DNA from 2 places in the Micromonospora chokoriensis genome. Region 1 is predicted to be linked to the other one. Evidence: riboswitches for the same ligand, from Rfam matches in the RefSeq annotation. Region 1 holds a riboswitch; the other holds the start of a gene.

Region 1 (3,660 bases):
TCGCGACCGCCGTCGCCGCCAGGAGAGAGAAGCCGAGGTCGCGGACGGTCATCGCTCCCAGCACGCCGGCGAGCGCGGCCACCGACCCGACGGAGAGATCGATGCCCTTGGTGATGATGACCATCGTCTGCGCGGTGGCGATGATGGCGATCACCGCCGTCTGGGCCCCGATGTTGAAGAGGTTGTCCGCCGTCAGGAAGTAGGGACTCGCGAAGGTCAGCGCGACGAACAGGACGACCAACGCGGTGGCGGCGGTGAACTCGGAGACGGCGTGGGAGACCCGTTCCCGGAGCCAGTCGGCGATGTCGCCGCGCTGCGTGCCGGCGGATGCCTCGGCGGTACTCATCGTCGGACCTGACCTCCCCATCGTGGGGCCGGCGCTCGACGGAAGGACCCGCCGTCGCGCCGAGCACCTATGAGCGACCGAGCCTCCCCGCGCAGGGGAGAGCCGGGTGTCGACCTGCCGCACCGTCACGATAGGTCAGATGTTTCCCTTGATCAGCCGTTACCATGCCATGCACCCCCGTGGATTGCCAAGGTCTTACAACCATGTTTTGACATCGTTACCCGGACCGCCCCGCGCATACGTCTGATCAAATCGGCACAAGTGCGGCCGAGCGGCGCGGCGACGCCCGTCGAGGGTCGGCGAGGGTGCTCTGGGCGCGAATGTCCACACTGGACTGCCAGGTCCGGCCCCGACGACCATGCGCACCCCGCACCCTAGGGTGGCCCTCCGGCTCGATCCGGCGGACCATCGCGAGCATGTTATCGATAACATGCTATGCCCGGTGGCGGTCGAGGGCATCTCTTTCTCCGCCGAACTCCCGGCTGGTCAACCGACGGCCCCCAAGCGGGTCAGGACGCCGCGAGCCGGTACTCCCGACTGGCCGTCTGTCGCCAGATCGCCGCGCGCTCGCCGTCGGTCAGCGGCTCCAGCAGGTCGCCGAGGACCCTGACCCAGCGGGTGTACGAGGTGGCCAGCAGACACACCGGCCAGTCCGAGCCGAACATCAGCCGGCCCGGCCCGAACACCTCCAGTGCGTGCTCGACGGCCGGCCGCAGGTCCGCCACCGTCCATGAGCTGCCGCTCACCTCGGTCACCAGGCCGGAGAGCTTCGCCGTCGTGTTGGGTTCGGCGGCGAGCGTCCGCAGGTCACGGGGCCAGTCGCCGAGGCCACCGCTCCCGAGTGGCGGCTTACCGAGGTGGTCCAGGACGAACCGGACCTGGGGCAGGTCACGGACGAGCCGGGTGGCCGCCGGCAACTGGTGATGGCGTACGAGCAGGTCGAAGGCGAGGCCGGCAGCACCGACCGCAGCGACACCCCTGCGCACGTCGGGACGGTCGAGATAGGCCGGATCCGGCTCGGACTGGACCAGATGGCGGATCCCGACGAGCCGCTCGCCGCCCCGCGCCGCCCGGAGTCGCTCCAGGCGCCCGACGACATCGTCGGCGGTGAGGTCGACCCACCCGACGACCCCGGCGATGAGCGGGTCGTCCGCCGCGATCCCCAACAGCTCCGGCGTCTCCGACCGGGCGGCGACGGACTGCACGACGACGGTCCGGGTGACTCCGGCGACCCGGGTGGCCGGGCCGAGATCGACCGGGGTGAAGTCGTCGTCGATCGCGGCCATGGTGTGCGGGTCGATCCAGGGCTGCGGGTGCCGGGCGCGAACCCAGAGGTGATGGTGCGCGTCGACGATCCCCGACTCCCGCACGCCCGCACCGGTCGTCATCGGACCCGTCCCGGCGCGCTCACGTCCACCCACCCCGCTCCACCACTGGTCGGACCTCCGGCTCGGCCCGGTGCCGTCGACCGATCTGGCAGGGTGACCATGTTAGCGGTAACAGACCGGCCGCCGGCCGCGGAACGCGCGTACCAGCCGGAACTCCGCGACACTCCGACCGGGCGAATACCGTCGCCTGGCCGAAGTGACGATGTGCCGGTACCCGTACGTCGGCGAGCCGGGGGCGCTGCCCGGGGACCGGGTTGACCGCCTGAGGTGGCACCGATACCGTCGACCCACTATCTGCGGCGACGCGAGGGAAGCCGGTGTGATTCCGGCGCGGTCGCGCCACTGTGAGCGGTTCCCCCACCTTCAGAGGGACCGCGAGCCAGGACGCTCGGTCGTCCGCAGCCTTGCGATGGGGACGCGTCATCCCCGGGGAGGTTCGTGATCACATGTCCAGTTCCACGTCCAGCCAGCCGTTGGTGAATCCCGCTGGCACCACGCGTCTGCTGTGGACGGTGTTGGCCACCGTCACCGCGCTCGCGTTGCTGGCCTACCTCGTCGCCTTCGACCAGGGCGCGGTGTCGCGCAGTGGCATGTACCTGCACGAGCTGATGCACGACGGCCGGCACCTGCTGGGTGTTCCGTGCCACTGACGGCCACCACCACTCCCCCGTTCGTCACCGTCCTCGTCCGCGGCCTGCTCGCCGGCCTGATCGCCGGTCTGCTCGCCGGGACGTTCGCCTATGTCGCCGGTGAGCCGCACGTCGACGCGGCCATCGCCATCGAGGAGGCGGCGTCGGCGCACGCCGAGCCGGCCTTCGGTGCGCACGACCACGAGGATGCCCTGGTCAGCCGTAACGGTCAGCGCGGCGGCCTGTTCCTGGCCACCGGCCTGTTCGGTGCCGCGATGGGCGGCCTGCTGGCCACGGCGTACGTCCTGCTGGCGCGCCGACGGCGGGCCTACGACGACGGACGGTCGGGCCTGCTGCTGGCCGGCGCGGCGCTGCTCGGCGCGGTGGTCGTGCCGTTCCTCAAGTACCCGGCGAACCCGCCGGCGGTCGGCGATCCGGCCACCATCAACCAACGCACCGTCACCTACCTGCTGATGGTGGTGCTCGGTCTGGTGGCGGTGTGGGCGGGCTCGCTGGGCTACCGATCGGTCGGCGCGCAGGCACCGCTGTGGCAGCGCGTCGCTGCGGCCGTCGGCGGATTCCTGCTGGTCACCGTGGTCGCCTACGTGGTGCTTCCGTCGTTCCAGGAGGTCCCCGCCGACTTCCCCGCGACGCTGTTGTGGGACTTCCGGCTGGCCTCCCTCGGCACCCAGGTGGTGCTGTGGACCGGGATCGGCCTGCTGTTCGCGGCCCTGATGCACCACGACCGACGTCGCCGGGTCGCCGCCGCGCCTGCGGGCACATGACCGCGACCAGCCTCCGGCTGGTCGCCCACGCGCACACCACCGCCCTACGTCGGGCCCGCTTCGGCGGACCGGACGACGGCCTGGACGAGGGCGGCCTGCGTGCCGCCCTCGCCCTGGCCCAGGCCCGACGGGGACACCTGGGCGTCCCCGATGCCTGCGTGTCCAGTCCCGGCGTGGCGGCCACCGCTACCGCCGGCGCACTCGGTCTGCTGCCCACCGTCGAGGTGGCGTTGGCGGACTGTGACCACGGCGACTGGACCGGGCGGTCTTTCGAGGAGATCGCCGTCGAGCAGCCGCAGGCGCTGCACGAGTGGATGTCCGAACCGGAGTCCGCACCGCACGGCGGTGAGTCCGTCGCCGCGGTGCGGGACCGGGTCGGTCGCTGGTTGGACGGACAACGAGGCGCCGACCGGCGGATCACCGTGATCGCGCACCCGCTGGTCATCCGGATTGCGGTCGTGCACGCCCTGGACCTGCCGTTGGCGGCGTACCGGCAGGTGGACGTGGAGCCG
Region 2 (3,660 bases), 1.6 Mb from region 1:
CGCCGCCAGCGGCATCACGCTCTTCGGCGCGGGCCTCGTCTCGGTCGCCGCGATCCGCCTCGTCACGCTCACCTGAAGCGGCGGCGGGCGGATCAGCCGGCGGATGGTCAGCGGCGGCTCGGCCGCCGCTGACCATCCCACTAGCGGCTATCAGACGCCGTAGCGCAGGTAGATCGTGTCGCCGACGGTCACTGCCGTGCCGCGGGTCGCGGTGACCGGAGTGCCGCCGTCGCGGGCGACCTTCCAGGTCGAAGAGCCGCTGTTGGCCAGGCCGTTGATCGCGGTCACGGTGCCGGTGCCACTGGTGGGAAGAAGAGAGGTGACGCAGCCGCTCGGGGTGGCCGCGCCGACGGCGGCGTCCAGGACGGCGCCGAGGGTGGTGGTTGCGGCGGTCGGCGTCAGCGTCACCGCGCACGGCGTGATGCTGCCGCTGCCGTTGTCGATGATCACGGCGAGTCGGGTGGCGGCGCCCGCCGTGAACCCGCTCGCCGCGACCCAGGTGGGCGCGCCGGCGGTGACCGGGGTCGGGGGAGCGGCGGTGTAGCCCGCGCCGGTCAGGGCACGCACCGCGTCGATGGAGGCGTACGCCGACGGGGTGGTGTTGGTGGGCAGATACTTGAATCCGCCGCCGGTCAACTGCTGCGCGCGAAGAAAGTCGATTGGGGTCTTGCCGGCGGTGGTGGTGAAGTCGGTGCCCTGGTTCGGGATGCCGCAGGCGTTGAGCCCGGAGACGGCCCAGGCGTTGGAGTCGGTGTTGACGCCGAACATCGAGCTGAACGCGCCCGAGGCGTTGACGAGCTTGCTCTTGAGGAAGTTCTTGGCCTGCACGACGTCGGTGTCGGTGTTGGGGACTCCGGCGGCGCAGAGCGCGGCCATCGCGGCGCCGGTCATGTCGATGTCGCTGGCCGCGGCGAGTTGGGTGGGATTGCCCTCGGCCTGGGTGAACGTCCAGCCGCCGTCGGTGTGCTGGTTGTTGCGGATCCGGGTGATCGAGAGGTCGAGCAGGGCCTGCGGCACGCGGGCGGCGCCGGCCTGGGTCTTCGCACCGGCCAGGGCGAGGGTGCCGAAGACGGTGCCGTTGAAGTTGGCCGGCGGGCCGTAGTAGCCGGCCGAGCCGGTCTGCCAGTAGGCGATGGTGTCGGCGATCAGGTTACGGGTGGGGGAGACCCGGGCGGGGTCGATACCGGCGGCGTAGGCGTTGAGGACCCCACGCTCGTAGTCGGTGACCACCGGCGTGCTGCTCGGCCAGGACGCGGCCGAGAGTTGGTTGCGGTAGACGGTGCGGGCGTTCTTGGTCGTGTCGCCGGAGGGGTAGACGTCCACCGCCGCGACGCCGGCGGGTGCGAACGCGCTGAACGCCCACTCGTTCGACAACCCGCCGCTGGCGTAGCTCCCGTCGGCGGCCTGCAGGGTCCGCAGGTAGGCGACGCCGTTGGTCTTGGCGGTGGCGATCTGCGCGGCGGTCGAGGTCGCGGCGGCCGGTGCGGCGCCGCCTGCGACCGCCACGACCGTGGCGATCAGCGCGGCGGCGGGAACAGCCGCGAGGCGTCTGCGGCGACGACCGGAGGAAAGACGCGAGGACATCAGGGCTCCTTGGGGGTACGGGGCACGGCTGCCTCGACCCGGAGCCCGGCACGGGCCGGCGGGAGCGGGGCGGGCCGGCCGCAGGACGCGTGGGACGGATACCGCAGGTGCTGCGTCACCACGTGGGTAGTCGGGCTCGGGACGGGGCGAACCGTCCTCACCGTTGCGCGTCAGCCCCGGATTCCCACCGGGTTCCCCCACACGATGACGCGGTCACGGTATGGGAGGGAACCCCTACCGCGCGCTGTTAGGTACATGACACGGTCTTGCGTTGACGCGGTGGTCGCGGTTGTGGTCCGATGGCCGCGATCCAGCAGTCAGGGGAAGCCGGTCAAAGTCCGGCGCTGGCCCGCAGCCGTAGGTCCCGTTACCGGGACGAGTCGGATTACCTGGCTGGATAGTGCACCGCAGCGCCGTCGAGGTACACGGCGCGGAGCCAGGTTTCCGGGGTTTGTCCTCGGGGTCCGCGTCCGCGCCTGCGCCGCTAGCCCCCGAGAGAGTCGCCATGTCCCCACTGGTTAGTCGAACGTCGCGGGTTCCCGCGGCGTGGTTGGCGGCCGTCGCCGCAGCGGTGCTCGGCGCGGTGGCGCTGGTGGTGCCGACCCGCGCCGCGCTCGCCGACCCGCTGGAGTCCTGCACCCCGACTCAGGGCGCGATCGTCGCTGTCGACTTCGGCGCGTGGGGTGGGCCGCTGCTGCGGGGCTGCGACGCCACCCCGACCACCGGCCTGGACCTGCTGCACGAGGCGGGTTTCACCACCACCGGCACCGCCCACGACGGCCCCGGCTTCATCTGCCGCATCGGGTCGCCCGACTTCGCGTCCGGTGCCGAACACCCGACGCCGGCCGACGAGGCGTGCCAGTTGACCCCGCCCGCGTCGGCCTACTGGTCCTACTGGATCGCCCCCGCCGGGCAGGACCACTGGACCTACAGCCCGCTCGGCGCCATGGCCCAGCGGCCCGGCCCGGGTGAGGTCGAAGCGTGGGTCTTCGGCGGCACCGACATCGGCGGCACGACCGGGGCCCCGACGTTCACCCCCGCGTCGGTACGCGCGAGCGGTCCGCCACCATCGGCGACACCGACCCCCACCCCGACCGCGACGGACGGGCCGACCGAGCCGGCGCGGCCGACCGAGGCCCAGGTCAAGGCCGTCGCCACCTACCTGGTCGGGCAGCTCACCGACGGCGACCATGTCGACAACGGCGGGGCCGACCACTACCGGAGCATCGCCGTCGCCACCGCCCTGGCCGCAACGGGCGGGCAGGACCAGGCACTGACGAAGATGGTCGACTACCTGCGGGCACACGTCGACGCCGCGATCTTCCCGAACGGCGACACCGCCGCGCCGCACACCGCCAACGTCGCCAACCTCGCCCTGCTGGCCACGATCACCGGCGGCGACCCGCGCGCGTTCGGCGGCCGGAACCTGGTCGCCACGCTCACCGACCGGGTGTGCGCCGTAACCGATGTCGACGCCGGCTGCGCCGCCGCCGGTGACTTCGCCGGATCGACCGGACCGATGACCCACGCGACAGCGCTGCTCGCGCTCAAGCGGGCCGGCGTCACCCCGCCCGCCCCGACTGTTGCTCGTCTGACCGAGCAGCAGTGCGCGAGCGGCGCCTTCGGTGGCCTGTGGCTCGCCCCGGCCGAGTTCTGCGACCCGGACATCGCCGCCACGACCCTGGCCGTCCTCGCGCTGCACGCCCTCGGCGGTCAGGACGAGGCGCTGGGCTCGGCCAAGGCGTTCCTGGCCGGGGCGCAGGAGACCGACGGCGGTTACCAGCCCTACACCGGGGCGGGGTTGACCGACACCTACTCGACCGGACACGCCGCGCAGGCCCTCGCCGTGCTGGGCGTCACCGACCGGGCCGCCGCCGCCACCGGTTTTCTGGTCGGCCGGATCGCCACCGGCGGCGGGCTCAGCCCCGACCCGAGCAACCCGGACGCCGACCTGGCCGCCACCGGCGCGGCGGCGCTCGCGCTCGCCGGCACGAACCTCGCCGCGCTGACCCACCGCCTGGGCGGGCCACCACCGGCCGGGTTCCGGCCGGATCTGGCCAAGGGAGTGTCCTATCT

Evidence for each region. A riboswitch is a leader RNA that binds a small molecule or an ion and turns the genes downstream of it on or off. The one in region 1 is predicted to bind cobalamin.
Region 2: it holds a riboswitch for cobalamin, as region 1 does, so the genes downstream of both, GA0070612_RS16585 (prenyltransferase/squalene oxidase repeat-containing protein) here and GA0070612_RS23945 (CbtB domain-containing protein) in region 1, are expected to answer to the same signal.

The regions. Positions count from the first base shown of each region.
Region 1 is NZ_LT607409.1:5,147,645-5,151,304, forward strand. Features, by position in the region: gene GA0070612_RS23935 (ABC transporter permease) at 1-346, opposite strand, end outside; gene GA0070612_RS23940 (amidohydrolase family protein) at 856-1,734, opposite strand; cobalamin riboswitch at 2,001-2,145, shown strand; gene GA0070612_RS23945 (CbtB domain-containing protein) at 2,181-2,384, shown strand; gene GA0070612_RS23950 (CbtA family protein) at 2,375-3,148, shown strand; gene GA0070612_RS23955 (histidine phosphatase family protein) at 3,145-3,660, shown strand, end outside.
Region 2 is NZ_LT607409.1:3,518,137-3,521,796, forward strand. Features, by position in the region: gene GA0070612_RS16580 (HoxN/HupN/NixA family nickel/cobalt transporter) at 1-76, shown strand, start outside; gene GA0070612_RS16585 (prenyltransferase/squalene oxidase repeat-containing protein) at 151-1,584, opposite strand; cobalamin riboswitch at 1,689-1,812, opposite strand; cobalamin riboswitch at 1,880-1,995, shown strand; gene GA0070612_RS16590 (prenyltransferase/squalene oxidase repeat-containing protein) at 2,090-3,660, shown strand, end outside.